Gemmatirosa kalamazoonensis: one gene and its partner. Each later gene encodes a partner of the first gene's protein in a complex. Links are inferred from orthologs where the notes say so. Each region holds a gene or a part of one and is shown in the gene's direction. Other genes may lie near its edges. The genes, in order: rny and J421_RS22350.

Region 1 (14,740 bases):
GCGAGGTCGCGGCGCTCACCGGCGTCGCGATCGTCGACCCGCCGGAGCTCGGGCGCCACGCCGACGTAGCGAGCGCCGCGCGCGACCCGAAGGAGGCGTCGGCCGCTGGCGTCACGGTGCGCATCGATGACACCGAGGGGTGCCCGCGTTACTGCGCGGCGGTGATTCGCGGCGTGCGCGTCGGCCCGAGCCCGGAGTGGCTCGTCCAGCGCCTCGCGGCCGTCGGCGCGCGCTCGATCAACAACGTGGTCGACGCGACGAACTACTGCCTCCACGGCCTCGGCCAGCCGATGCACGCGTTCGACCTCGCGAAGCTCGGCGACCGCGTCGTCGTGCGGCGCGCGCGCGCCGGCGAGAAGCTCGTCACGCTCGACGGCGTCGAGCGGGCGCTGTCGCCGGACGTGCTCGCGATCGCCGGCGCCGAGCGCGCGGAGGCGATCGCCGGCGTCATCGGCGGGCAGGGCTCCGAGGTCTCCGAGGGCACGACCGACGTGCTGCTGGAGGTCGCGTACTTCGATCCGCGGCGCGTGCGCCGCGGACGCATGCTCGCGAACGTCTCGACCGACGCGAGCTATCGCTTCGAGCGCGGCGTCGACCGCGCCGCGACGCTGGAGCTGCTCGCGGCGGGCGCCGGGCTGATCGTGTCGCTCGCCGGCGGGGCGGTGGAGGGAGTCATCGACGTCGGGCGCGCACCCGGTGCGCTGCCGGCGGTGCCGCTGCGTGCCGCGCGCCTCGCGCGCGTGCTCGGCGCCCCGGTCGCCGACGCCGACGTGGAGCGGTTGCTGCGCGCGATCGGCTTCGACGTCGCGCGCAGCGGAGAGGGCGCGTGGACGGTGTCGCCGCCCACGTGGCGACAGGACGTGGAGCGCGAGGCGGATCTGATCGAGGAGGTCGCGCGCCTCGTCGGCTTCGACGCGCTGCCGACCGAGATCCGGCCGTTCCGTCCGGGGCGCGTGCCCGACGATCCGATGTTCCTGCTCGCCGACCGCGTGCGCGCGGAGCTCGTCGGCGCGGGTCTGCTCGAGGCGCGTCCGCTGCCGTTCGTGGCGGGCGACGACGCCCACGTGCGCGTGCAGAACCCGCTCGCCGAGGACGAGCCGCACCTGCGGCGCGAGGTGCTCGAGACGCTCGCGCGGCGTGCCGAGCACAATCTCGCGCGCATGCACGGCGACGTGCGGCTGTTCGAGATCGGCCATGTCTTCCGCCCGCACGGCGAGCGGCCCGACGAAAGCGTGCACCCGTCCCTCCCCGACGAGCGGATGCACGTCGGGGTCCTGATCATGGGCGCGCGGCGGCCGGTGCACTTCTCCGAGCCGCACCCGCCGGCGTTCGACGAGTGGGACGCGAAGGCGATCGCGGAGCGCGTCGCCGCGGCGGGCCATCCGGGACACCGTGTGGACCTCGTGCCGGTCGGCGAGGACGACGTGCTGTGGCGCATCGACGTCGACGGCGAGTCGCGCGGCACGGTGCGGCGCGTGCGCCTCGACCTGCCGCCCTGGGCGGCGCAGCCGTTCGGTGTGGAGCTCGAATTGATGCGCGTGCAGTCGGCCGTCGTGGCCGAGCCGGGATCGAACGCCTGGGGCTCGGTGCCGCCGATCGCGCGCGTGTCGCACGTCCAGTATCGCGAGCTGCCGACGACGCCCGCGGTGGTGTTCGACCTCGCGCTGCTGGTACCGGACGCGACGCCGGCGAGCCGCGTGGAGGAGGTCATCCGCGTCGCGGTCGGCGAGCTGCTCGAGCAGCTCGTGCTGTTCGACGTGTTCCGGGGCGGGGACGTCCCGGCGGGGACCCGAAGCCTCGCGTGGCGGCTGACGCTGCGCGACCCGCAGCGCACGCTGCGCGACAAGGAAGTCGAGGGGCGGCGCACGAAGCTGCTCCGCGCACTCGAGGGGGAGCTCGGTGTCCGGCAACGCGCGTCCTGAGATGGCCTTCTCGGAGCTGGAACGCCTCGTCCGCAGCCTGGGCGAGGAGCTGGCGTTCTTCCGTCGGCGGGCGCTCGAGGCCGAGCGACGGTGGCGGGACGCGATGGAGCACACCGGCCACGGCGACACCGCGCCGACGCGCGAGTCGCTGGCCTCGCGGCTGGCCGAGCTGGAGCGGGAGAACGGCGAGCTGCGCGCCCGCCTCGACGATGCGGCCGAGCGGACCAGGCAGATGGCCGAGCGACTGCGGTTCCTGCGGCAGCAGGAGGGAGGAGCGGGTGAGCGCTGACGGTGAAGCCGGCGCGGCCGGCGGCGAGCGGCGCAACTCGGTGCGCGTCTCGATCCTCGGGGACGACTACATGATCCGAACCGAGGCGAGCGCCGCGCACACTCGCGAGGTCGCGGCGCACGTGGACGGCATCATCCGGCGGGTGCTCGCCACGGGTTCGGTGGTGGAGACGCACAAGGCGGCGATCCTGGCGGCGCTGCAGATCACGGACGAGCTGTTCCGGGCGCGCGCTGACGCCGAGCGGATGACGCAGTCGATGCAGGAGCTGAGCGCCGAGGTGAAGCGCTGGCTGCCGCCAGTGAAGCGGACCGACGCGGTCTAGGACCGGCGGCCTCGGCCGGCCGCCGTTGCGCGCCGACACACTGCGCGGTAGCTTTGCCGGCGGTGCTCGCTGTCCCGTAGGTGCAAGCGCGGATTGCAGTTAGGCGCTCCGACCGGGAATCGCGCGTGGCCAGCACCGAGCCCCGCGGTCCTTGTCGGATCCGTCCGTCGGGAGCCCGTCCTTCCTCGGTCCGCGCGCTGCGTGCGTCGCGGTGGAGCATAGATCCGACATGAGTTCACAACTGATCCCGGCTCTGCTGGGACTTCTCGCTTGTGTCGTCGTCGGGGTGGCGGCGTTTGCGGTGGGCCGGGGCTCCGGGGTGAAGGTGGGTCGGACGGAGGAGCTCGAGCGGCAGCGCGCCGCGAAGGCCTCCGCCGAGGAGTCCGCCCAGCGCATCCGGTCCGAGGCCGAGCGCGACGCCGAGGGACTCCGCAAGAGCGCCGTCGTCAGCGGCAAGGAAGAGCTGCTCCGCCTGCGCGAGACGCAGGAAGGGGAGGTGCGCCGCCGCCGCGAGGAGGTCGAGCGCGAGGAGCGCCGCCTGCAGGAGCGCGAGACGCAGCTCGATCGCAAGAGCGAGACGCTCGATCAGCGCGACCGCGAGCTCGGCCGTCGGGCGAGCGAGCTCGGTCGACGCGAGAAGACCGTCGAGGAGCGCCAGGGCGAGGTCGATCGCCTCGAGGGCGAGGCGACGCGACGGCTCGAGGAGCTCGCGGGGCTCTCCGCGCAGGAGGCGAAGAACGAGCTGATGCGCCGCATCGAGGAGGCCGCGCAGGCCGACGCGGCGAGCCGCATCCGCGAGATCCGGGAGTCGGCGCGCCGCAACGCCGAGCGCGAGGCGAAGAAGATCGTCGCGCTCGCCGTGCAGCGCATCGCCGCCGAGCACACGGCCGAGACGACGGTGTCCGCCGTGTCGCTGCCGAACGACGAGATGAAGGGCCGCATCATCGGCCGCGAGGGGCGCAACATCCGCGCGTTCGAGCTCGCGACGGGTGTCGACGTCATCATCGACGACACGCCGGACACCGTCGTCGTGTCGTGCTTCGACCCGGTGCGCCGCGAGGTGGCGCGGCTCGCGCTGGAGAAGCTCGTCGCCGACGGGCGCATCCATCCCGGGCGCATCGAGGAGGTCGTCAACAAGGCGAAGAAGGAAGTCGACCAGAACATCCTCGAGGTCGGCGAGCAGGCGGCGTACGAGACCGGCGTCAACGGACTGCACCCGGAGCTGATCCGCCTCATCGGGCGCATGAAGTGGCGCACGAGCTACGGGCAGAACATCCTGCAGCACTCGAAGGAGGTCGCGTGGCTCGCCGGCATCATGGCCGCGGAGCTCGGCCTCGACGTGCCGATGGCGAAGCGCGGCGCGCTGCTGCACGACGTCGGCAAGGTGCTCACGCACGAGCACGAGGGCACGCACGTGCAGCTCGGCGTAGAGGTGGCGACGAAGTACGGCGAGCACCCGCTCGTCGTGAACGCGATCGCCGCGCACCACGACGACGTGCCGCACGAGAGCGAGATCTCCGTGCTCGTGCAGGCGGCCGACGCGATCAGCGGCTCGCGGCCCGGCGCGCGGCGCGAGGCGTTCGAGACGTACGTGAAGCGCCTCGAGGGGCTGGAGCGGATCGCATCGAGCTATCGCGGTGTAGATCGCGTCTTCGCGATCCAGGCCGGTCGCGAGGTGCGCGTCGTCGTCACGCCCGAGGAGGTGGACGACGTGCGCATGACGGCGCTGAGCGAGGAGATCGCCCGCCGCATCGAGGCCGAGCTGCAGTATCCGGGGCAGATCAAGGTCGTGGTGATCCGAGAGACGCGGGCGGTGGACTTTGCACGCTGAGATGGCGATGGAGGCGCGCCTGCTCGACGGCGCGGCGCTCGCGCGGCGCGTGCGCGAGCGGGTCGCCGGCGAGGTAGCCGAGCTGAAGGCGCGCGGCGTCACGCCCGGCCTCTCGGTCGTGCTCGTCGGCGACGATCCGGCGAGCGCGGTCTACGTGCACCACAAGACGAAGGACTGCCAGGAAGTCGGCATGCGCGGCGAGCAGATCCGCATGCCCGCCTCGACGTCGCAGGATGAGCTGCTCGCGGTGGTCGACCGGCTGAACGGAGATCCCGCGGTGCACGGCATCCTCGTGCAGATGCCGGTGCCGAAGCAGATCGATCCAGCCGCGGTCATCGCGCGCATCGCGCCCGAGAAGGACGTCGACGGCTTCCATCCGGTGAACGTCGGCAAGACGTACATCGGCGAGGACAGCGGCTTCGCGCCGTGCACACCTGCCGGCGTGATGGTGATGCTGCGCGAGGCGGGCGTGGATCTGCGCGGCGCCGAGGTGGTCATCATCGGGCGCAGCAACATCGTCGGCAAGCCGATGGCGGCGCTGCTCGTGCAGCCCGGCGTGGATGCCACCGTGACGGTGTGCCACAGCCGCACGCGCGACCTCGCCGCGCACACGCGCCGCGCCGACGTGATCGTCGCGGCGATCGGCCGCGCGCGGTTCGTGACGGGCGACATGGTGAAGCCCGGCGCCGTCGTGATCGACGTCGGCATGAACCGCATCGACGACCCCACGACGAAGAGCGGCACGCGTCTCGTCGGCGACGTCGACTTCGAGGCCGTGCGCCAGGTCGCGTCGGCGATCACGCCGGTACCCGGCGGCGTGGGCCCGATGACGCGCGCGATGCTGCTCGAGAACACGGTGCGCGCGGCGCGCCGGGCGGCCGGCGCGTGAGCCCGCGCAAGCCAGCGCCGGCGCCGGACACGCTCGACCTGTTCGCGGTGGACCCGGTGCTCGAGCCGCCGCGTCGCGCCGGGTCGACCAGCCGTCGCGCGACCGCGGCTCGGCAGATCGAGCCCACGACGCCGGTCGAGGCGATGGCGCCGGTCGATCCGTACGCCCGCGTCGACGCGGACCCGTACGACGGGGTGATCCCCGGCGCGTCGCCCGCATCGGCCGTCGCGGTGTCGACGCTGACGCTCACCGCGAAGGAGGTGCTCGAGGGCGCGTTCATGCCGCTCTGGGTGCGCGGCGAGGTCAGCGACTTCAAGGCGCACCGCAACGGGCACTGGTACTTCTGCCTGCGCGACGAGACCGCGCAGATCCGCTGTGTGATCTGGGGACGCGACGCGCGCCGTCTGCCGGCTCCGCCCGACGACGGCATGCAGGTCGTGGCGTTAGGCCAGCCGAGCGTCTACGCGGCGCGTGGCGATCTGCAGTTCGTCGTGCGCACGCTCGACGCCCAGGGCGATGGCCTGTGGCGCAAGGCGCTCGATCGCACGCGCGCGCGCCTCGAGGCGGACGGCCTGCTCGATCCGGCGCGCAAGCGCGCGCTCCCGCGCCTGCCGCGCCGCGTCGCGGTGATCACGAGCCCCGACGGCGCGGCGCTGCACGACATCGTCGCCGTCGTTCGGCGCCGCTGCCCGAGCGTGGAGGTCGTCCTCGTGCCCGCGAAGGTGCAGGGTGAGGGCGCCGCCGAGGAGCTGTGCGACGCCGTGGAGCGTGTCGCGCGGTGGGGCGGTGCGGACGTCGTCATCATCGGACGTGGCGGCGGCGCGCGCGAGGATCTCTGGGCGTTCAACGACGAGGACCTCGCGCGCGCGATCGCGGCGTGTCCGGTGCCGGTGATCTCCGCCGTGGGCCACGAGGTGGACGTCACGATCTGCGATCTCGTCGCCGACGTGCGCGCCGCCACGCCGTCGGTCGCCGCGGAGACCGCGGTGCCGGTGCGGAGCCATCTCGCCGCGGAGTTCGTCGCGCTGCGCGACGCGCTCTCCGCCGCGGCGCAGCGCGCGGCATCCGACGCGCGAGAGCGGCTGCAACGGGTGCGCGCGGAGCTGGTGCAGGTGAGCGAGCGCGCGACCGAGCGTCGTCGCGCTCGCATCGAGACCGCGGCGGGCCGGCTGCACGCCCTCAGCCCGCTCGCGACGCTCGCGCGCGGCTACGCCGTCGCGCGCGCGAGCGACGGGCGCACGCTGAGCCGGGTGAGCGACCTCTCCGCGGCCGGCGAGTTCGAGCTGCGCGTCTCCGACGGCGCGGTGCGCGCCACGACGCTGCCGAGGGACTCGTGACGTTCGAGGAGAACCTCGAGCGACTCGAGGAGATCGTCGACGAGCTGGGAGGCGACGCGCTGGAGCTCGATCGCGCGCTGCGGTTGTTCGAGGAGGGGATCGAGCGGCTCCGCGAGGCGAGCGGCGAGCTGGCGCGGGTGGAGCAGCAGGTGAAGCTCCTCGTCGAGCGCTCCGACGGCACGTTCGAGCTCCCCCCGCTGGAGCGCTGAGTGGCGCGCGCCGCGACCGCGTCGCGCTCCGACACGACGGCGGAGCACCTCGCCGCCTGGCGCCGCCGAGTGGACGACGCGCTCGCGGCGTGCTGCGCGCGCTACCTCGACGGCGTGGAGCCGACGACGGCCGACGCGATCCGTTACAGCCTGCTCGGCGAGGGCAAGCGCCTCCGGCCGATCCTCGCGCTCGCGGCGTACGAGGCGGCCGGCGGCGACGGCGACGCGAGCGCGCTCGCCGCGGCGGTGGAGGTGGTGCACGCGTACTCGCTCGTGCACGACGACCTGCCGTGCATGGACGACGACGACGTCCGTCGCGGTCGGCCGACGGTGCACCGCGTGTACGGCGTACGCGCGGCAACCGCGGCGGGGCTGGCGATGGTGCCGCTCGCCGCCCGCGCCGCCAGCGACGCCGCGACGGCGCTCGGGATCGCGCGAGCGGCCGTGGGTGAGATCGTCCGCGCGCTCATGCGCGCGTCCGGCGCCGGCGGGATGATCGGTGGGCAGCTCCTCGACCTCGAGGCCGAGGGGCGCGCACTGTCGCTCCTGGAGCTGGAGCGCATCCACGCGGCGAAGACCGGCGCGCTCATCACCGCCGCCGTGATCGTGGGAGGCATCGCCGCGGGCGCGTCGCGGGCGGTGCTGGACGCGCTGGAGGGCTACGGCCAGCGCGTGGGCCTCGCGTTCCAGATCGTCGACGACGTGCTGGACGTGACGGCGACGACGGACGAGCTGGGAAAGACCGCCGGCCGCGACGTGGCGCTCGGCAAGAGCACGTATCCCGCGCTGCTCGGCGTGCACGGCGCGCGGGCGAGGGCCGAGGCGCTCGTCGACGAGGCGTGCAAGGCGCTGGCCGGCGAAGGGCTGCTGACCGTGACGCTCGAGCACCTCGCCCGGTTCAGCATCAGCCGGCGATCGTGACCCGCGGCGGGCGCTGCTGTCGTCGCGCCGGCTCCTGTAGATTCCAGCCATGTCCCTACTCGATCGGATCGACTCTCCGGCGGACCTCCGGCGCCTGACGCGGGAGGAGCTCCGCGCGCTCCCGGCGGAGATGCGTGAGCGCCTCATCGCGGTGTGCTCCCAGACGGGAGGCCACATCGGCGCCGGGCTCGGTGTCGTGGAGCTGACGATCGCCCTCCACGCCGCGTTCGACACGCCGCGCGATCAGCTCGTGTGGGACGTCGGCCACCAGGGGTACCCGCACAAGCTGCTCACCGGCCGCAACACGCGCATGGAGACGCTGCGGCAGGAGAGCGGCATCTCCGGCTTCCTGAAGCGGTCCGAGAGCGAGTACGACACGTTCGGCGCAGGTCACGCCGCGACGTCGATCTCCGCGGCGCTCGGCATCGCGGCGGCGCGTGACCTGAACGGCGAGTCGTTCAAGGTCGCCGCGATCATCGGCGACGGCGCGCTGTCCTGCGGCCTCGCGTACGAGGGGCTGAACAACGCGGGCCACTCGGAGCGCGACGTCGTCGTCGTGCTGAACGACAACGAGATGTCGATCGCGCCTAACGTGGGCGCGATGCACAAGTACCTCACGTCGATCCAGCGCAACCCCCTGTACAACCGCGTGCGCCGGAAGCTCGGCGAGATCGCCGACAACGCCGGCGTCGCGGGCACGCTGCTGCGCCGGTGGGAGGAGAGCGCGAAGGCGTTCTTCACGCCGGGCGTGCTGTTCGAGGAGCTCGGCTTCCGCTACTTCGGCCCGATCGACGGCCACGACGTCGACCTGCTCGTCGACACGTTCACGGCGGTGCGCGAGATGACCGGTCCGCGCCTCGTGCACGTCGTCACGCAGAAGGGAAAGGGCTTCCCGGCCGGCGAGCACGGCGAGAAGTGGCACGCGCTGCCGGCGGGCCACGATCCGGCGACGGGCAAGCAGATCGCGGTGTCGTCGGCCGGCCCGACGTACACGAAGGTGTTCGGCCGCGGCCTCACGGAGCTCGGCGCGATCGACCCGCGCGTCGTCGCGATCACGGCGGCGATGCCGAGCGGCACGGGCACCGAGGAGTTCGCGAAGGCGCACCCGCAGCGCTTCTTCGACGTCGGCATAGCGGAGGGGCACGCGGTGACCTTCGCGGCGGGGCTCGCGACGCGCGGCGTCAGGCCGGTCGTCGCGATCTACTCCACGTTCCTGCAGCGCGCGTACGACAACGTGATCCACGACGTCGCGATCCAGAAGCTGCCGGTGGTGCTCGCGATGGACCGCGCGGGGCTCGTCGGCGAGGACGGCGAGACGCACATGGGACTGTACGACATCGCGTACATGCTCGCCGTTCCCGGCATGACGGTGACGGCGCCGTGCGACGGCCGTGAGCTGCTGGCGCTGCTGCGCTCCGCCACGCTGCACGACGGCCCGTTCTGCGTGCGCTACCCGCGCGCCACCGTGCCCGACGCGGTGCCGCCGACGGCGCAAATCGATGCGACGCCGTACGGCACGTGGGACGTGCTGCGCCGCGGCAAGGAGGTCGCCGTGCTCGCGGTGGGCACCATGGTGCAGCCCGCCCTCGCCGCGGCCGACACGCTCGCGTCCGAGGGGCTCGACGTCACCGTCGTGAACTGCCGCTTCCTGAAGCCGTACGACGAGGTCACGCTCGCGGCGCTGCTCGCCGAGCACCGTCAGCTCCTCGTCGTCGAGGAAGGCACGGTCGTGAACGGCTTCGGCGCGTACATGGCGAACGTCGTCGCGCAGCTCGAGCCGACGGTGCGCGTGGTCGCGCACGGAGTGCCCGACCGCATCATCGTCGCGGCGCCGCGCGCGCGCCAGCTGGCACGCTGCGGGCTCGATGCGGCGGGGATCGCGGAGCGCGTGCGCGCGCTGCACGAGAGCGAAGCGGTCGCCGGCTGACGGGTGAGCGCGCGTGACCCCGGTGGGTGAAGAGCGGAAGGCCGCGCTGCGCCTGGGCGTCGTGGGGCATCGCGGCTACGCGGACCTCCCGGCGATCATGCGCACGCTGCTCGACCTGTCGCCGCAGCTCGGCTTCGAGCTCGCGTTCGAGCCGGAGCTCGCCGACTTCGCGCCCGACGCGGTCGCGCGCCTAACGGACGACACGCCGCTCGACGCGCTGCTCACGCTCGGCGGTGACGGGACGCTGTTGCGCGGCGCGCGTCTCGTCGGCGAGCGGCAGGTGCCGATCCTCGGCGTGAACCTGGGGCGGCTCGGCTTCCTCACAAGCTGCGGGCCGAATGAGCTCGACGACGCGCTGCGCCGACTCGCCGCCGGCGACTACTACGCCGAGCCGCGCATGGCGCTGCACGCGAGCGCGGTGGATCCCGGTGGCACGGAGCGGCTGCACTGGCGGTCGCTGAACGACGTCGTGCTGCACAAGGGCGGCTTCGCGCGCGTCGTGCGTTTCGACGTGTGGATCGACGGGGAGCCGATCGGCGCCTACGGTGCGGACGGCGTCGTCATCTCCACGCCGACGGGGTCGACGGCGTACTCGCTCTCGGCGGGCGGTCCCGTCGTCGTGCCGACGGTCGAGTCCATCGTCGTCACGCCGGTCTCGCCGCACACCCTCGCCATCCGTCCCCTCGTGCTCCCCGCGTCGGCGGAGGTGCGCGTGCGCGGACGCGACGGGCCGGAGGAGCTGCTCGTGACGGTCGACGGCCAGGTGGGAACGAACTTCGCCTCGGCCGAGTCGCTCGTCGTGCGCCGCGCGCAGCGTCCGGTGCTCGTCGTCCGCTTTCCCGGGACGACGTTCTTCGCGCGCCTGCGCCACAAGCTGGGCTGGGGCGGACTCGCCGACCGCGACGAAGTCGCCTGACGCGCCCTCGACGGCGACTGCGTCCGCGCGGAGCCCCACCGCGTCGACGGGGTATTGCCATGGATTCCCGCGAACGTACTCTCGCTGCATGCTGACCGAGCTCCGGATCAAGAACTTCGCCATCATCGAGTCGCTCACGCTGCCGCTGGCGCGTGGGTTCAACGTGCTGTCCGGCGAGACCGGTGCGGGCAAGTCGATCATCGTCGGCGCGCTCGGCCTGCTGCTCGGCGAGCGCGCGAGCGCGGACCTGATCCGCACCGGCACCGACCGGGCATCGGTCGAGGGTGTGTTCGACACCACGGACCGGCCGGATCTCGCGCGGCTGCTCGACGAGCGTGGCGTGGAGGTCGAGGAGCAGACGGTCGTGCTGAAGCGCGAGATCGCCGCCGGCGGACGCGCGCGCGCGTGGATCAACGGCACCACCGTCACGGCGGGCGTGCTCGCCGAGGTCGGGCGGCTGCTCGTGAACCTGCACGGCCAGCACGAGGCGCAGACGCTGCTCGACGGCGACTCGCAGCGGCGTATCCTCGACGCGTTCGGCGGCGCCACCGCGCAGGCGGAGCGCGTGCGCACCGCCGCCGACACGCTGCACACGCTGCGCGACGAGATGCGCACGCTCGCCCGCCGACGCGCCGAGGCGGAGCGGCGCGCCGACTACCTGCGCCACGTCGTGCAGGAGATCGAGGGCGCCCGCCTAACGATCGGCGAGGACGACCGGCTCGAGGAGGAGGCACGGCGGCTGGAGCACGCCGAGGAGCTGCGGTCGCTCGCCGGCGGTGCGCACGAGCTGCTCGAGGGCAGCGAGGACGCGGTGCTCGCCGCGCTCGCGCAGCTCCACAAGGCGCTCGGCTCGCTGCAGCGCATCGACCCGTCGTTAGGCCGCCTGCAGGAGCTGTACGACGGCGCGTTCTACTCGCTCGAGGAGCTGTCGCGCGAGCTCGAGGAGTACGAGGGACGCGTGGAGCTCGATCCCGATCGGCTCGAGGAAGTGCAGCGCCGCCGCGACCTGCTGTTCCGGCTGTGCAAGAAGTACGGCCCCGGGCTGGGTGAGGTGATCGAGACCGGCCGGACGGCGCGCGAGGAGCTCGACCTCGTCGACTCCGCGGGCTTCGACCTCAAGTCGCTGGAGCAGCGCGAGGCCGCCGCGCGCGAGGAGCTCGTCGCCGAGGCGGCAACGCTCTCGGAGATGCGGCGCGCCGCCGCGGAGCGGCTGTCGGCCGCGGTGGAGGCGGTGCTGCCGGACCTCGGCATGGCGGACGGCCGTCTACGCGTGGAGCTGCCGCCGCGCGGCGAGCCGGCGGCGACCGGCGCCGAGGACGTGGAGTTCCGCGTCGCGCTGAACCTCGGGCACGACGCGCGGCCGCTCGCGCGCGTCGCGTCGGGCGGCGAGCTGTCGCGCGTGATGCTCGCGCTGAAGACGATCCTCGCGCGGCTCGACGGCGTGCCGACGCTCGTCTTCGACGAGGTGGACGCGGGGATCGGCGGCCGCGTCGGGCTCATGGTCGGCGAGACCATGCGGCGCGTCGCGCAGCACCATCAGGTGTTCGCGATCTCGCACCTGCCGCAGCTCGCCGCACGCGCGCATCACCACATCCTCGTCGCGAAGGGCGCGAAGGGCGGCGTCACGACGGCCGACGTCCGCGTGCTCGCCGGCGACGAGCGGGTCGTCGAGGTGGCGCGCATGCTCGGCGGCGATCCGGAGAGCCAGGTGAGCCGCGCCCACGCCCGCGAGCTGCTCGACACTGCCGCGGTGGACACGGCGAAGCTGCAGAAGCCCGCAGCGCCAGAGCCGTCGCTCGCCGCTGCCGCGCCGCGGCGACGCCGCTAGCGCCTAACGGCGGGGCGCGCGGGCCGGCGCCGGCCGCCGCGGGCTGGTGCCGAAGATCTGAGCGTACACGCGGATCACGAGCTGATCGTAGCGCGTGCGCGGCACGACGCCGCCGCTGCCGCCGAACGTGGAGGTATGCAGGTAGCTCACCTCCGCCGGCAGCCAGGAATGACCGCGGGCGAACGCGCCGAGCGTGGAGTACGTGATCCCGAAGCCGGCGAGCTGCGCGCGCGCGCCCGTGCCGACGCCGAGCAGCGACGCGTCGACGAGCTCGTCGGCGCCGGTCGCGTCGGTCGTGCTCAGCGTGCCCACGTACTTGTCGTCGCTGCGCGAGCGCAGCGCGTACTGTGCGGCGAGCGAGAACGCGTCGTTGGGCGCCCACCGCGGCGTGATCTCCACCGACACCGTGCGACCGCTCGTGCGCTGCGCGGTCAGTGCGCGCTCGCCGGGCGCGAACAGCTCACCAGGGAACAGCGGCACGCGCACCTCGACGTCGTGCGCGAGCGGCGACTCCACGCGCGCCACGGCGCTGACCCACGCGCGACGGCCGATCGACACGTCGGTGGCGGAGCGGAAGAGCAGGGCGGGTCCGCTGCCCGTCGGCACGAAGAAGACGAACGACGGGAACGCCTCGCTCCCCGTCGCGAGGCGGTACCCGGCGCCGATCGTGCTGCGCACGCGGACGCCAGAGCGCACCGGGTCGCGCGGCCCGCCGAACGTGTCGAGCCACATCACGTGCGCGGCGAGCTCCACGTCGCCGGTGCCCTGCACGGTGACGCCCTTCACCGAGTCGGACGCGACGCCGAAGCGGTCCTCGGTGAGGACCCGCTGGAGCCCCGCGGCGGCGATGCGCGCCGTCGCCGCGGCGGGGAGCGCGGGCGTGGCGAGGTCGTTGACGTCGAACGCGGCGAACGCGGTGCCTAACGATCGGATGCGGGCCTCGACCGCGCGCTGCGGCGCCGTGCCCTGGATCGGCACGAACGGCCCGCCCGGCTGCGCGGTGGTGCCCGCGCCGTACACCTGCGCGAGCCCGCTCGCGACCGCGCGTGCCGAGCGCGCGAGCTGTGTCGCGCCGGCGCGGTTCGCGATGACCGCCGCACACTGGGGCGTCGTCGTGGGGCCGGCGACGGCGGGACACGTCGCGAGGGCCGACTCGAGCGCGCTCGCCGCGGCGCCGAGCTGCTTCTGCACGAGCGCGTTCTGCTGCGCGGCGGCCGAGCTCCCGCTCGGCGCCGTCGCGCCGTTGGCCGGGTTGAACCCGAGGTTCCCGGTCGTGCCGCCCGGGTTCACGACGAGGTTCACCGACGACTCCGTGCGCACGACGGGCAGCATCGCACTGATCGCGAGCCGCCGCGTTAGGCCGACGTCGAGCTGGAACGGGATGCGCGTGACGAGCGTGCGCAGGCCGGTGTTCGCCACGCCGAGCGTGAGCCCGCTGGTCACGCCGACGCTGTCGCGCAGCGCGCGCTCGGCCACGCCGACGAGCGCGAAGTGCGACGCGCCGAACGCCGCCGAGTCGAACGAGAAGCGCGCGCCGAGCGGGACGCGCGTGCTGCCGTCCGCGCCGGAGACGCCGCCGAACTGCTCCGACGTCGCCTCGAACAGGACGCCGAACCGGAGGCGCGCCTCGCCGCGCACCGGCAGCGACGCGTCGTCGAATCCGCCGGCGACCGAGCGCTGGGCCGCGAGCGGCGCGGCGACCGCGAGCTGCGCGGCAAGCGCGAGCTGCGCGGCGAGCACCCCGCCGGCGACCGCCCCGGCCGCGGGTGCCGCGCCTCCACGCCGTCGCGCCATGTGTCGTACCTCTGAGTCCGTAAGTCCTTGTGGCGCAACGCCGTGCGCACTGCCCGGCGGGGCCGGGCGGTAGCCCGCTAGATTAGCGGCGTGGTCGGAGCACGTCAACCGACGGGACCCGCCACGCGCACGCATCGTCGGCCCTGCACGCACGCACCGCACGCACACGTGAACACCACTCCGCCCCCGCAGATCCCCTGGCAGGTGACCGGCAACCACTGGCTCGCACTGCCGTGCATCCATCCCGCCGACGGTGCGATCTGGGCCGCCGGCGTGCTGCACCGCGGCGCGCGCGCCGCGATCGAGTTCGCCGGCGGCGCGGAGTTCGTGGAGGGGCGCGGCGAGCCGCTGCTGCGGCCGTCGCTGCGCGTCGACGGCACGCTGCGCGAGCTCGCGGCGGAGGGGATCGCGTGGGAGCGCGCGGTGCAGTGGCTGCCGACGTTCACCTGCACGAGCGGATCGCTCGTCGTGCGCGGCTCGGTGTTCGCGCCGCACGGCCGCGACACGGATCTGTCGGGGGCCGTGTACACGATCTCGGTGGAGAACCGCGGGGCC
Region 2 (14,643 bases), 1.2 Mb from region 1 along the record:
GGCGTCGCGACGCTGTTCTCCGTGGACAGCGTGCACTCGACGCACGACGAGGCGTTAGGCGTCGCGCGGCTCGTCGCCCGCCAGCGGTGGCGCCGCGTCGCGCTCGTGACGTCGCCGCTCCACTCGCGCCGTGCGTGCGCGACGTTCGAGCATGCGGGCGTGCGCGTCGTCTGCACGCCCGCGCAGCCGCGCGACATGGTGCTCGACGGACCGGATGCGCTGCCCGGCGGCGAGGAGCGCGCGCACGCGTTCGGCGACTGGCTCTACGAGCGCATCGGCGCGTGGACGTACCGGGCGCGGGGGTGGATCTAGCGAGCGTGGAGCGTGGAGCGACATCGGCGCTCCACGCTCCACGCTCCACGCTCACCGTCAGGCGGCCGCCGCGACGGCGCGCGGCGCCGCGAGCGTGCGGCCGGCGGCGGCGACGAACGGGGCGAGACGCGCCATGAGCGACGCGAACGCGTCGGGCGGAAGCGACTGATCCCCGTCGGAGAGCGCGCACGCCGGGTCGGGGTGCACCTCGACGATCAGACCGTCGGCGCCCGCGGCGATCGCGGCGAACGACAGCGGCGCGACGAGATCCTGCGTGCCGCCGGCGTGGCTCGGGTCGACGATCACGGGGAGGTGCGTCTCGCGCTTCAGCACCGGGATCGCGGACACGTCCAGCGTGTTGCGCGTCGCGCGCTCGTAGGTGCGGATGCCGCGCTCGCACAGCACGACGTCGCGGTTGCCGTTCGCCATCACGTACTCGGCGGCCATCAGCAGCTCCTCGACCGTCGCCGACAGGCCGCGCTTCAGCAGCACGGGACGCTTCACGCGTCCGAGCTCGGCGAGCAGCGCGAAGTTCTGCATGTTGCGCGCGCCGACCTGCATCATGTCCGCGTGCTCGGCGATCATGTCGATGTGCCGCACGTCGAGCACCTCGGTGACGACCGGGAGGCCCACCTCGGCGCGCACGTCGGCGAGGATCTCCAGTCCCTCGCGGCCGAGCCCCTGGAAGCTGTACGGCGAGGTGCGCGGCTTGAACGCGCCCCCGCGCAGCGCCACGGCGCCCGACGCGCGCACGATGCGCGCGGTGTCGCGCGTCATCGCCGCGTTCTCCACCGAGCACGGGCCGGCGATCACCGACACGGCCTGGTCGCCGAAGCTCGCCACGACGTCGGCGCCGAGCTGGCCGCCGACGCGCACCACCGTCCGGTCCACCGAGAACTCGCGCGACGCGAGCTTGTACGGCTTCAGCACCGGCGTGACCGATTCGACGCCAGGAAGCGACCGCAGGGGCACCTCCTCGAGCAGGCGCTCGTCGCCGATGCAGCCGATGATCGTGCGAACCTCGCCACGCGAGAGATGCGTGCGCAGTCCCGCGGCCTCCACGCGCTCGCGGATGTGGTCGAGCTCGGAGTCGGTGATGTTTGGGCGAGTCACGATGATCATGGTTGGGACACCGGGGAGGGGAGCGGCGGGGACACCGGGTGAAAAAAAACCGGCCCGCGGCGGGAGCCGCGGGCCGGTGCGTCGTCGTTCGCTTCGCTGTGCGATTCTGCTCGCCTAGTCGCGCGTACGCTTCCGCTCACGGCCCGCGGGGCGGGTCGTAAACCAATAGCGGAAGCCGTAAAAGCGGCGGCGAAGCGTCATGGAGCCACGGTAGCACCGGCCGGGACGACCTGTCAACCCTGGGCCTCCCCGCGCACGGCCCGCGCGAGCAGCTCGTGCAGTGCCGCCGCGCTCGAGAGGCGTTGCGTCGGGTCGCGCGCGAGCGCCCGCGCGATCGCGTCGGAGAGCGGCGCCGGAACCGACGGAAGGATCTCGATCGGCGCGGTGGCGTCGCCGGTGAGGATGCGGCCGATGAGCGCCGCCGGCGTCCCCGCGTCGTACGGCAGCCGGCCCGTGACGGCTTCGTACAGCACCACGCCGACCGACCAGACGTCCGCGCGCGCGTCGACGTGCTCGTCGAGCAGCTGCTCGGGGGCCATGTAGGCGGGGGTGCCGACGACGAGCCCCGTCTGCGTGAGCCCGGACACACGCTCGGCCAGGCGCGCGACGCCGAAGTCGAGCACCTTCAGCGCGCCGTCGGGCTGCACGACGAGATTCGGCGGCTTCACGTCGCGGTGGATGATGCCCTGGCCGTGCGCGGCGGCGAGTGCGCCGCACAGCTGCTTGCCCAACGCGACGACGACGGGCGCCGGGAGCGGGCCGAGTCGGCGCAGCAGCTCCTGCAACGACAGCCCGGGCACGTACTCCATCGTCACGAAGTACGCCCCGTCGGCCTCGCCGAGGTCGTGGATGCGCACCACGCCGGCGTGCGTGATGCGGCGCGCGAGGCGGATCTCCTCCTTCAGCCGGGCGAGCGCGAGCTCGCCACCGACGACGGCCTCCTGTCGCAGCGTCTTGATCGCGACCGTCTCGCCGAGCTCCGAGTCCGACGCGCGGTACACGACGCCGTTTCCGCCGACGCCGAGCACCTTGTCGATGACGTAGCGGCGGGCGAGCACGGTGCCCGGCGCCAGGATGCCGTCGACGGCGCCGCCGCCGCTGCCTAACGTCTCCGGATGCGGCACGGCGCGCGCGCGCTCCACCACCTCGGCGAGCGCGTGTCGATCCTGCACCTGATCGAGCACCGAGCGCACGGCGTCGGCGAGCTCCGCGACCTCGCCGGTGGACCCGACGCCGACGGCGGAGGCCGAGAGGTCGCCCGCGGCCACGCGGCGTGCGGCGTCGCGCAGCGCGAGGATGGGTCGCGTGATCTGCCGCGCCACGAGATACGCGACGCCGAACGTCAGCAGCAGCCCCGCGAGTCCGGCGAGCAGCACGCGGCGTCGCAGCGCGAGGAACGGCGCGAGCTCACGATCGCGCGAGCGCAGCGTGATGACGCCTCCCTCGACGCTGCCGCCGGCCGAGCGCAGCGGCGTCTCCTGCCCGACGAACGTCGTGCCGCCGAGGTGCAGCGCGAGGCCCGAGACCGAGTCGTGCGCGGCGCGGCGCTCCGACACGCGCTGCAGCACGGCGGTGCGCTGCGCGTCCGGGAGCGACGATGCCGAGACGCGGGGACGTCCGGCGCCGTCGAGGTGGTAGATCAGCACCTCGCCATCGGTCGCGTCGTGCAGCTCGCGCACGACGGCGCTGTCGAGCGCGCGCGCCGCGACGAGCACGCCGACGATGCGCCGCGCGCTGTCCGGTCCGACGCTCACCGGCACCGCGACGCCCTCGATGGCGACCGAGTCGCCGGCGACGCCCGCGCCGGTCGTGCTCTGTCCGTCGAGCGCACCGCCGACGAGCGCCGTCGCGCCCAACGACACACGCGGCGCGCTCGGCTCGTCGCTCTTCGCGAGCCGCACGCCGTCGGCGTCGGTGAACTGCACCCACGTCGCGCCCGTGCGACGTGCCGCCTCGCTCGCCTGGTCGAGCAGGTCGGCGCTCGCGCTGTCGTTCAGCAGCAGGGAGCCGATGTGCGAGTCCTGGGCGAACACCTCGGCCGCGCTGGCGAGCGCCCGCGCGCGGCCGTCGAGCAGCGACTCCACGTGGTTGTTCGCGTCGTGCAGCCCGCGCGCGATCGCGGCGTCCGCGGTGCGGCGCGCGAACACCTCGAGCGTGCCGACGACGGTGGCGACGAGCAGGCACACCACCGCGGCCGCCGCGGCGAAGATGCGCCAGACGAGCGCCGACCGTGCGCGCGGGCGCGGCGCGTCGGGCGGCCGCGGCTCGCGTGGCGCGCGCCCGCCGGGCGCCGGCGGGACGTAGCCGGTCGAAGGAGAGGCCGCGCGCGCGGGAAGCGTCTCCGTCACCGCGTCAGTACCGGTCGCGCGTCTCGGGCGGATAGTCCTGCCCGTACTTGTTCTTGTGGGGCACGAAGCGCCAGCCGCGCGCGTCGAGCTGCACGTCGGTCGCGAGGTGGCCCGCGGCGACGGCGATCTCGCGCGTCGCCTCGCCGCCGCGGTCGTGCCACGCGTGGAGCCGGTAGCGCCCGGCCGGCACGTCCGCGATCTGGTAGGCGCCATCGGCCCCGGCCTGCGCGAACCACCGGCTCGGCACGGCGATGAGGTAGGCGACCATGCGGGCGTGGATGTTACAGAACACCGGGTACACGCCCGCCGCGTCCACATTGGCCGAGCGGCTCTGGCCGCGGCCGTAGAGGCCGAGGTCGAAGCGGCCCGGTCCCGCGTCGGAGAACACGTTGTGGCGGAACGGGTCGTAGTTCGCGAACCGCACCTGGCTGCCCGGCGGCACGACGCGCACGGCGGGCCGGAATCGGCGCGCCTCCATGACGATCTCCGTCGCCGTCGGCGCGGCGGCCCGCGGCGCGTCGAGCGGCTCGAGCCACAGGACGGCGTTCTCGAGGTCGTCCGTGCGCGCGCCGGCGCGCTCCAGCACCGTCACGCGCCCGGCGACGGTGGCCTGGGCGAGCACGGGGAGCGGTGTCGTCGCGAGGGCGAGCCCGAGGATCGCCGGCGCGACTCGGAGGAAGCCGTGCGGAGTGGGCATGGGTGTGCGGTTGCCGCGTCCATATTGCGCGGTCGCCCCCTGCTGCGCGACTCCGACCATGGTCGGATGTGGCCCCGTCGCTGGTCGGGGTGGCGCGTCTCACGCGGAGTTCGCAGGGACTGCAACCGTTTGTGAGACGTCGTTCAGCGCACGCGGCCGAGGCGCGACACGGTGACCGTCTCCGCGGCCGAGCCGCGCCGGACGACGAGGCGCGCGTTCGCGGCGCCCCAGCCCAGGCCGTCCGCGGCGTAGGCGAGGGAGTCGCGGGTGGCCGCGAGGCGGACCCCGTACAGCGCCCCGACGTCGCGCACGAGCGCCGTCTCGGCGGCGACACGGACGACGAGCCGGGCGCGGGCGGTGTCCACCGCGAGCGCGGCGCGCGTCGCGCGGAGGACGGCGAGGTGGCGCGTGGTGAGCAGCGCCGCGCGGAGCTCGCGGGCCCCGCCGCGGGCAGCGAGGCGATCGGCGAGGCGCGCCGCGCCGGCGACGGCGAGGGCGGCGACGATCCCGACCAGACCGAGCACCATGACCAGCTCGGGGAGGGTCGCGCCGCGGGGTGGCGGGGCGGGGGCGTGGCGTTGCATGCGACCACGGTGCCGCGTAGCCTCCGCGCGACCGCACCCGCGCGACGCGACAGGCGTCGCACGAACGCATTCCCGCACCATTCGCAGCACCAGCGGCGCGCCGAGGCGATGCGTAACGCTGGCAGCACTTCCGGTCGGACCCCCTCGTCGAGGACCTCATGCGCCGCCTCAGTCGTCTCGTCGCCGTCGCCACGCTCGTCGCTCCGCTCGCGCCCGCCGCGGCGCAACGCGGGAGCCAGGCGATCGACACCGCGTACACCCGGCAGATCCGCGAGCTCACGCCGGTGGACGCGCGCTACCAGTTCACCACGGAGCTGGTGGACTACCTGCCCGCATCGTCCACGGTGCCGACACCGCTGCAGGTGCTCGGCTACGTGCCGGGGACCGTCGGCAAGCTGTCGCACGTGGCCGACATCAACCGGTACTTCCGGGCGCTCGCCGCCGCGTCGCCGAAGCGCACGAAGCTGTTCTCGTTAGGCATGAGCGAGGAGGGGCGCGAGGAGGTGCTGCTCGCGGTGGCCGACGAGGCGACGATCGCGCGGCTCGACGACTACAAGCGCATGGCGGCGCGCCTCGCGGATCCGCGCGGGCTGTCGGCCGAGGAGAAGGCGCGGCTGGTGCGCGAGGCGAAGCCGATCTACTGGGTGCTCGGCAGCATCCACTCGCCGGAGACGGGCAGCCCCGAGATGCTGATGGAGCTCGCCTACCGCCTCGCGGTGGACGAGGGCGAGTCCGCGCGGTCGATCCGCGCCAACGTCGTCACGCTGCTCACGCCCGTGCAGGAGGTGGACGGGCGCGATCGGATGGTGGACGTGTTCAACGAGTCGAAGGCGCTCAAGCTCGGGCCCAACGGGATCAACCTCGTGTACTGGGGCAAGTACACGGCGCACGACAACAACCGCGACGGCATGGTGGCGTCGCAGCGCATCACGCAGAACTACCTGCAGGGCTTCCTCGACTGGCGCCCGACGATCGCGCACGACCTGCACGAGTCGGTGCCGTTCCTCTACATCAGCACCGGCACGGGCCCGTACAACGACGAGATCGACCCGATCACGATCGACGAGTGGCACACGCTCGCGTACAACGAGATGACCGAGCTCACGCGCCGCGGCCTGCCGGGCGTGTGGACGCACGGCTTCTACGACGGGTGGGGCGCGAACTACATGATGTCGATCGTGCAGTTCCACAACTCGTTAGGCAGGTTCTACGAGACGTACACGTCGAGCGGCGCGGGCTGCCAGAACGTGAACCTCCCCGCCGCGCAGCTCACGAAGGAGTGGTACCGGCCGAGCCCCGCGGTGAACGGCGTGCGGTGGTGCATCCGCAACAACGTGAACTACCAGCAGTCGGGCGTGCTCGTCGCGCTGAAGTACGTCGGCGACCACCGGCAGACGTTCCTCGAGAACTTCGCGGCGAAGGGCGAGCGGATGCTGAAGCGCGGCCAGACCACGGCGCCGTACGCGTTCGTGATCCCGCGCGCGCAGCGCCACTCGGCGCAGGCGGCGGAGCTCGTGAACCTCATGCGCCGCATGGCGACCGAGATCCACGTCGCGACGAGCGACTTCACCGTCCGCACCGGGCCGAAGCCGCTCGAGGATCGCGGGCCGGACCCCGTCGGAACGTCCGGGGCTCGGGACTCGGGACTCGGGGCTCGGGCGGCGACCGATTCGACGACGCCGCGTGGCAGCGAGACGATGGACTCCTCGAACGTCAGGCCGCGCCCGACGACGAGTCCCGAGTCCCGAGTCCAGAGTCCCGGTGCGCGCATGATTCAGGTGCACGCAGGAGACTGGGTGGTTCGCATGGACCAGCCCTACACGCAGTACCCGCGCACCATCCTCGCCATCCAGCGCTACAAGCCGGACGACCCCGCGCCGTACGACGACACGGGGTGGACGCTCGACGAGCTGCAGCACGTGACGACGTACGCGATCGCCGACTCGAGCGTGCTCACGAAGCCGATGGAGCCGCTGCGCGCCGACGCCGTGGTCACCGGCACGTCGACGGGCAGCGGACCCGTGCTGCTCGTGAAGCACCTCGGCGACTGGCGCTCGGCGGTGCTGCCGTGGAAGGCGGGTGGTCCGGTGCGCGTGGCCGACAGCGCGTTCACCGCGAACGGCGTGTCGTATCCGGCGGGCACGTACGTGCTCGACGCGGCGAAGGCGCGCGACGCGGCGAAGGCGTTAGGCCTCGACGGCGTCGAGGTGGCCGCGGCGCCGAGCGTGTCGATGAAGACGGTGCAGATCCCGCGCGTGGCGCTCGTGCACACGTGGCAGGAGACGCAGAACGAAGGGTGGGTACGCTTCGCGTTCGACAAGATGGGCGTGCCGTACACGTACATCGCCGACCAGAAGCTGAAGAACCCGGGCGCGCTCGACCGGTTCGACGTCGTCGTGTTCCCGCACGCGGGGCAGGGCGGCATGTCGATCGTCAACGGCCGCCCGATGGTCGGTCCGGCGATCCCGTGGAAGGCGACGAAGGAGACGCCGCACCTCGGCAAGTGGGACGAGACCGACGACATGCGTCCGGGCATGGGCCTCGACGGCGCGGCGGCGCTGCGCCGCTTCGTGGAGCGCGGCGGGCTGCTGCTCGTCGAGGGCGCGACGGCGCGGCTGCCGATCGAGCTCGGGTTCACGCCGCAGGTCACGGAGACGCAGACGCGGACGTTAGGCGCCCGCGGCACCGTGGTGCGCGCGCAGAGCGTGACGACGGCGAGCCCGGTGCTCTACGGCTACGACGACCGCAAGTCGTTCCCGGTGTACTTCAACCAGACGCCGGTGCTGCAGGTCGGCGATGCGGCCGGCGGGCGCGGCGGCGATGCGAGCGCGAACGAGGGCGTCGACACGTCGATCGTGAACCAGCGCCGCCGCATGACGCCGCGCGTCATCCTGCGCTTCCACGAGCGTGCCGACTCGCTCGGCATCTCGGGGATGATGAACAATCCCGCGGAGCTCGCCGGCCGCCCCGCCGTGGTCGACGCGCCGCTCGGCAACGGGCACGTGCTGTCGTTCGCCATCCGGCCCCTGTGGCGCCAGGAGACGCAGGGCACGTTCGCGCTCGCCCTGAACGCGATCGCGCACTGGAACCACCTGACGACCCCGCCGCCGGCGGACTCGACGCGCCGCGCGGTCACGAACGAGCAATGACATAGGGCAGGAGGGCAGGAGGGCAGGCGAGCGTCGGACTCTCCTGCCCTCCTGCCCTCCTGCCCTCCTGCCCTCTTGCCCTCCTGCCCTCTTGCCCTCCTGCCCTTGTACTTTTCGGATATGAGAATCGCTCTATCTACCGGCGGCGGCGACGCGCCCGGGCTGAATGCGGTGATCCGGACGGCGGTGCTGTCGGCGCTGCACCGCGGGTGGGACGTGCTCGGCATCAAGCGCGGCTTCGCGGGGCTGCTCGGCGAGGACGAGGTCATCCCGATGACCCGCGAGACCGTGCGCGGCATCGGCCACCTCGGCGGCACCATCCTCCGCACGACGAATCGCGGCAGCCCGTTCCACTATCCCGTGCTGCAGCCCGACGGGACCTACCAGTACATCGACCGCTCCGACGAGCTGATCGAGAACGCCCGCAACCTCGGCATCGACGCGATCATCTCGATCGGCGGCGACGGGTCGCTGCGCATCGCGCAGCAGCTCGTCGCGCGCGGCATGAAGGTCGTCTGCGTGCCGAAGACGATCGACAACGACGTGCCGTGCACCGTGAACACGTTCGGGTTCGACACCGCCGTGAGCACCGCGATCGACGCCATCGACAAGCTGCACACGACGGCGGAGTCGCATGACCGCGTCATGGTGCTCGAGGTCATGGGGCGCGAGGCGGGGTTCATCGCGCTGTACGCCGGCGTCGCGGCGAGCGCGGACGTCGTGCTCATTCCCGAGATCTCGTTCGACATCGAGAAGGTCTGCGAGAAGATCCGGGCGCGCGATCGCGGCGGCCGGCTGTTCTCCATCGTCGTCGTGGCGGAGGGCGCCGCCGCGGTCGGCGGGGCGGAGTCGATCATCGGCGAGTCGCTGCCGGGGCAGGCGCGGCGGCTCGGCGGCCTCTGCGAGCCGCTGGCGAAGGAGATCCAGCGGCGCACCGGCAAGGAGACCCGGTCGCTCATCCTCGGCCACCTGCAGCGCGGTGGGCAGCCGACCGGCTACGACCGGCTGCTGTCGGCGCGTTTCGGCGGGGCCGCGGTGCGTGCGGTGGAGGAGCAGAAGTGGGGGCACATGCTGGCCCTCCAGTCGCCGCACATCGTGACGGTGCCGATCGAGGACGTGCTGCGGTCGGAGAAGCGCGTCGACCCCGACGGCGACGTCGTGCGGACCGCCCGCGAGTCGGGGATCAGCTTCGGCGACTGAAGGCGAGGCCCCTGGATGCGATACGGGCCCGGCAGCGATCGCTGCCGGGCCCGTATCGTTGGGGGGTATTGCACCGACCGGCGGCGAACCGCGCGGTGGAGACGCGACCCTGCCGAGGAGCCTCGTCGTGGGAGGGACGATCGAGTCGCGGCGGGGTAACAACGGCTCGACGGCGGCGTTGACCGAGGACGCGGCAGCCGCAACCTTGGGTACGGCGGCGGCGGGGCGGCGTGACTGGCCGCCCGCTCGTCCGTCCTGCGGTCGGGACGGCGACGTCACCGGTCGCGGACACTCCAGCCGTCCCGGCCGCCCGCGCCTCCGCAGAACACGTTGTCTTTCAAGCATTTGCAAGGATGAGCCGAGTGCCGGTCGGTGGCACCGGGCGTGCTTTCTCGGAGGGTGCGTCGACGTCTGCCGACGCCCTTCCGTAGTCGAGAGGTCTCGATGATCCGTTCCCTCCTGCTGTTCATGGCCGCGCTCGCGCTGGAGCCGACGTTCTCGTCGGCCACCGCGCAGGTGCGTCTGCCAAAGCAGCCGCCGTATAGGCAGCTCGGTCCCGCGAAGTCGGAGCCGGACAGCCAGTCGATCCCGGCCGCGTACCGACCGCCGCCGGGGATGTGCCGCATCTGGCTCGAGAACGTGCCCCCGTCGCAGCAGCCGGCGTCGACCGACTGCGTGACCGCGGTGCGAAACCGGCCGAACAACGCCCGCGTCATCTTCGGCGACGACTACGTCGAGAAGGGGAGCCGCGGCAAGGACAAGGGCCGCGACAAGAAGCCCGAATCGCACGTGGACGCCGGCGACATGCACCTGGCCGAGCCGATGGACGCGCTGGTGGCCCCGCGGGGCGGGCTGGCGCTCGCCCTTGCGCCGCGGGTGCACGGCCCGCAGGCCGGAGACGCGCTGGACCTCTCCGGCGCGACCGATCCCGCTCTCGACGCCCGGCCGCTCGACGCGCCGGGCGTCGTCGTGTCCGACCAGCCGCCGGCACGGCGTCGCACCGAGCGGCCGACGACCCGCCGGGCGACGCCGCGCGACACGATGGCGCGCCGCGACACGCTCGACGAGCGCGAGCGCGCGTGGCGCGAGCCCGATCTGCGCGGCCGCCGCGACTCGTCGCTCTCCGAGCAGCGCCGCGCGCTGCGCGATCGGCTCCGCGGGCGCGACTCGCGGGACGCGCGCGACGGACGGGACGCGCGTGACGACCGCGACGACGACTGGGACGACGCGCGCGATCGCCGCGGCGCCGACCGTCGCGACGCGCGCGGTGCCGATGCGGGGTACGGCGCCGGCTATGGTCCCGGCTACGGCGCGGGTTACGGCGCGGGCTACGGGCCGGGCTACTATCCGCCCTATCCGCCCCCGGCGCGGTCGAACGGCGTGTGCCTCGACCGGGACCGCGACGGCTGGTGCGACGACGTGCGGACGGGCAGCGGCAGCGGCTACTGCCTGGACCGCGACGGCGACGGCCGGTGCGACGACTACTCGGACCTGGCCGCCGCGCCGTACTCGTCGTCGATGCCGCCGATGCGCGCCGCGATGGACGTGCAGCGCGGCGCCGGCTCGCAGCTCGCGCTCCGCTGGCTCGGCACCGCGGAGGTGATGGTGCGCACGACGGACCTCAAGCGCACCGGGACGCCGTATCGCGCGATGTGGCTCGACGCGAACACGGGCCGGCTGCTGCAGGTCTGGACGGACCGCGACGGTGACGGCATCGCGGACCGCGTGGAGATCTACCGCAACGGGCGGGTCGCGAAGATCCTCGGGCGGTGAGTGAGCGCAGAGCGTAGAGCGTAGAGCGTGGAGCGCAGACCGGACGTCTCTCTGCGCTCCACGCTCCACGCTCCACGCTCCACGCTCCACGCTCCACGCTCCACGCTCCACGCTCCACGCTCCACGCTCCACGCTCCACGCTCTGCGCTCTATGCTCTGCGCTCTGCGCTAGAACTCGTGGCGCGGCGGGTGCATTCTCCGCGCACCATGCGCCAGCCAACCGACCGCTACCTCCCGCCCGACCACGAGGCGTTCGTCGCCGCCGAGCCGCCGACCGGGCGCGTGATCGTGATCGCGCCGACGCGCGCGGCGTGCGAGACGATCGAGATCGCGGTCGGGCTGCACCTCGAGACGTACCTCGAGCGCACGCACGGCGCGCGGGTGCGCGAGCTCGCACGGTCGGGCAAGGGGTTCGGGATCGTCGCCGGCACGGGCACGGGCAAGACGCTCGCGATCCGGCCGATCGCCGAGGAGATCGTGGGGCTGCCGCTGCGCGTCGGCGTCGTGAACCGCGAGCGCGAGGCGACGCCGGAGACGCCGACGTGGAACGTCGTCGTCGTCACCACCGGCATCGCGCGCCGCTGGTTCCAGGACGGCGACATCCTGCCGAGCGACACGCTCGTCGTCGACGAGATCCACCAGACGTCGGCGGAGCTGGAGCTGTGCCTCGCGTTAGGCAAGCGCGTCGGATGCCGCTTCATCTGGCTCTCCGCGACGGTCGATCCGAGCTTCTACCGCGCGTACCTCGACTCCGCCGACGTTCTCGAGGTCTACTCGTACGACCCGAAGAAGGCGGCGAAGGTGCAGGTGATCCGCAAGGCGCCGATCGAGTTCCTCGACGACCGCTTCCTGCAGGGCGTGGTGAAGCAGAAGCGCGGCGTGGGTTTGTTCCTGCCGACGCGCGCCGGCGTGGAGGAGGCCGCGGCGAGCGTGCAGGAGCGCTACCCGCGCGTGAACGCCGCGTATTATCACGGCGGGGAGCCGATCCGCGTCATCAGGCCGTTCCTCGAGGGCGAGGAGCCGAAGCCGTTCTTCCTCGCCATGACCGCGGCCGGCCAGAGCGCGCTGAACGTGCGCGGGCTCGACACGGTGGTGATCGACGACACGCGCTTCACGAACGTCGTCGAGCGCGGACGCAACGTGCTCACGCGGCTGCACCTCGGCGCGAACGAGATCCTGCAGATGGGCGGGCGCGTGCACGGACGCGTGGAAGGGGGACGCGTCTACATCCTCAGCGACCGCGACATCGACTTCTACGCGCTGCGGCCGACCGAGCCGGAGTTCCAGCTCGCGGGGGACTCGGAGCGCGTGGCGCTCACCTGCGCGGACCTCGGCGTGCGCGCCGACGAGCTGGATCTACCGGTGAAGCTGGATCGCGTGGCGTACCGTCGCGCGTTCACGCACCTGCAGCGACGCGGCGTGATCGACGAGAACGGCCGCCTCACGCCGTACGGCAAGTCGGTCGAGGCGCTGCCGGTGGAGCGCGCGTGGGCGGAGCTGCTCGTGAACGGCGACGACGACCTCGTGCCGTTCCTCGCCGTGATGAGCGCGGTGGAGTCGCTGCATCGCATGACGCGCGAGGAGCGCGACCTGGACGGCGTGCTCGTGCCGGGGAGCGATCACCTCACGGCGTACAACCTGTACGCCGAGGCGTGGCGCGAGGCGGGGTACATGGGCGAGGTGTACGGCCTGCCGCGGCACCTGTTCGACGCCGAGCGCATCACGCACTGGGCGGAGCGGCGCGGCGTGCTGGTGAAGGCGGTGGAGGATGCCGCGCTGGCGATGGCGAGCGTGTATCGCTCGTTAGGCGTGCCGCTGCCCGACCACATGCCGTGGGCCGGTGAGCGCGTGCATCGTCGCTTCGCCGACCTGCTCGCGCGCTTCATGCCCTTCGACCTCGTGATCGACGAGGAGACGGCGTGGGGCGAGGAAGCGCGCGTGTCGAAGACGAGCGTGTGCGGCAGCTGGGGCCCGATCGCGGGGACGCTGCGATACTTCGCCGACCGTTTCGGGGTGCCGCGCGCGTCGATCGAGGGGACGCAGATCCCGATCGATCTCGTGCGCAAGTACGCGACGCGCGGCGAGGCGGAGCTGACGTACGAGCCGCGGCGCAAGCACAACCCGCTCGTGCTGCAGCGACGCGTGGAGTACTACGGCTTCGAGCTGGAGCACGAGCTGGAGGACGTGGAGGCGTTCCCGCCGGAGCTCGCGGCGCAGGCGCGGCGCGTGCTCGCCGAGGCGCTCGCCCGCGGCGAGGCGCGGCACGTCGCGGTGAAGCGCAACCGCGACGCGATCGAGGCGGTGCGCGAGGTGTGGCGACGCTCGGGCGGCCGCACGCCGCGGCTCGGGATGCGCGAGCTGGCGGACCTGTACGAGGCGCAGCTCTCGGGCGTGGGCTCGCTGCACGACTTCCGCGCGGCGCCGCTGCGGCTGGACCTCGACGCGATGGTGCCGGAGGAGGAGCGCACGCGCCTGCTCGCGCTCCCCGACTACGTGGAGATCCGCGGCAAGCCGGTGGAGATCCACTACGACGTGGAGGAAGTCGGGACTCGGGACTCGGGACTCGGGACTCGGGAGCCCGCAGCTCCGAGTCCCGAGTCCCGAGTCCCGAGTCCCGAGTCTCCCGAGTCTCCCGAGTCCCGACTGATCGGCGTGGCGCGGCTGCGGCTCCCCGAGAAGCTCGCGCGCACGATCGTGGAGGCGGAGATCCCCGCGCTCGATCGCCCGGTGCGCTTCGTCGTCACGCGCGGGCAGCGCGGCGCGGTGCGCGCGGACACGCTCGACGAGCTGCAGGAGATCCTCGACCGGCCGTGGTCACCGGACGAAGACTACGACGAGCGGCCGCGCCGCGAGCGCGAGCGGTCGGAGCGTCACGTCGTCGGCCGCCACGGGCCACGGGAAGGCGCGCGTCACGGCCCGCGCGGCGGGCCGCCGGGCGGGAACCGCAAGTTCCAGCGACGCCGTCGTCGTTAGGCGCTTCGCCGCTAGAGGATTCGGGACAGCGCCGTGGCGCCGCGCTCGAGGACGCGGTCGAACCACGGCCGCCGCCGGAACAGGTCGAGCGTGATCTCGTCGGCGAACTTCAGGTCCTCACGGAACACCGACTCGAGGCGCGACGCGACGCGCTCGTCGTACGCCATCAGCACGCTCTCGTCGTTGAACGCCATCGAGCGGTTGTCGAAGTTGTTCGATCCGACCGCCGCCCACACGCCGTCGGCGACGAGCGTCTTGGCGTGCATCATCGCCGCCGAGTACTCGAAGATGCGGACGCCCGCGCCGAGCAGTCGCGGGTAGCGGTGGCGGCCGGCGAAGTACGTCGTGCGCACGTCGCTGTGGCGGTCGGGCGTGAGGATGCGCACGTCGACGCCGCGCTTCACCGCGATCGCGAGCAGGTCGCAGAAGTGCTCGTCGGGAACGAAGTACGAGTTGGAGATCCAGAGCCGCTCGCGCGCCCCGGC

The links.
Region 2: rny (region 1) and J421_RS22350 share a complex: the UniProt entries of both Bacillus subtilis proteins name them as parts of the possible RNA degradosome complex. The link is inferred for Gemmatirosa kalamazoonensis from one-to-one orthologs.

Annotation. Positions count from the first base shown.
Region 1 is NZ_CP007128.1:3,966,178-3,980,917, reverse strand. The notes cover bases 2,188-5,063. They hold rny (ribonuclease Y), read left to right. Parts: upstream 2,188-2,762; coding sequence 2,763-4,364; downstream 4,365-5,063. Other genes in these bases: folD (bifunctional methylenetetrahydrofolate dehydrogenase/methenyltetrahydrofolate cyclohydrolase FolD), read left to right, coding at 4,372-5,063; J421_RS17330 (cell division protein ZapA), read left to right, coding at 2,201-2,533; J421_RS17335 (hypothetical protein), read left to right, coding at 2,188-2,211. In the rest of the region: pheT (phenylalanine--tRNA ligase subunit beta), read left to right, coding at 1-1,922; more of J421_RS17335, read left to right, coding at 1,924-2,187; more of folD, read left to right, coding at 5,064-5,253; xseA (exodeoxyribonuclease VII large subunit), read left to right, coding at 5,250-6,590; xseB (exodeoxyribonuclease VII small subunit), read left to right, coding at 6,587-6,799; J421_RS17305 (polyprenyl synthetase family protein), read left to right, coding at 6,800-7,720; dxs (1-deoxy-D-xylulose-5-phosphate synthase), read left to right, coding at 7,770-9,647; J421_RS17295 (NAD(+)/NADH kinase), read left to right, coding at 9,670-10,563; DNA repair protein RecN, read left to right, coding at 10,652-12,391; J421_RS17285 (hypothetical protein), read right to left, coding at 12,395-14,185; J421_RS17280 (hypothetical protein), read left to right, coding at 14,354-14,740. UniProt on the Bacillus subtilis protein: Endoribonuclease that initiates mRNA decay. Initiates the decay of all SAM-dependent riboswitches, such as yitJ riboswitch. Involved in processing of the gapA operon mRNA, it cleaves between cggR and gapA.
Region 2 is NZ_CP007128.1:5,143,171-5,157,813, reverse strand. Bases 7,594-10,372 are described here. They hold J421_RS22350 (6-phosphofructokinase), read left to right. Parts: upstream 7,594-8,332; coding sequence 8,333-9,412; downstream 9,413-10,372. Other genes in these bases: J421_RS22345 (hypothetical protein), read left to right, coding at 9,857-10,372; J421_RS22355 (M14 family zinc carboxypeptidase), read left to right, coding at 7,594-8,212. Outside these bases: J421_RS22380 (YdcF family protein), read left to right, coding at 1-312; aroF (3-deoxy-7-phosphoheptulonate synthase), read right to left, coding at 370-1,434; J421_RS22370 (serine/threonine-protein kinase), read right to left, coding at 1,668-3,782; J421_RS22365 (hypothetical protein), read right to left, coding at 3,787-4,479; J421_RS22360 (hypothetical protein), read right to left, coding at 4,623-5,063; more of J421_RS22355, read left to right, coding at 5,222-7,593; more of J421_RS22345, read left to right, coding at 10,373-11,185; J421_RS22340 (DEAD/DEAH box helicase), read left to right, coding at 11,393-14,158; J421_RS22335 (phospholipase D-like domain-containing protein), read right to left, coding at 14,170-14,643. UniProt on the Bacillus subtilis protein: Catalyzes the phosphorylation of D-fructose 6-phosphate to fructose 1,6-bisphosphate by ATP, the first committing step of glycolysis.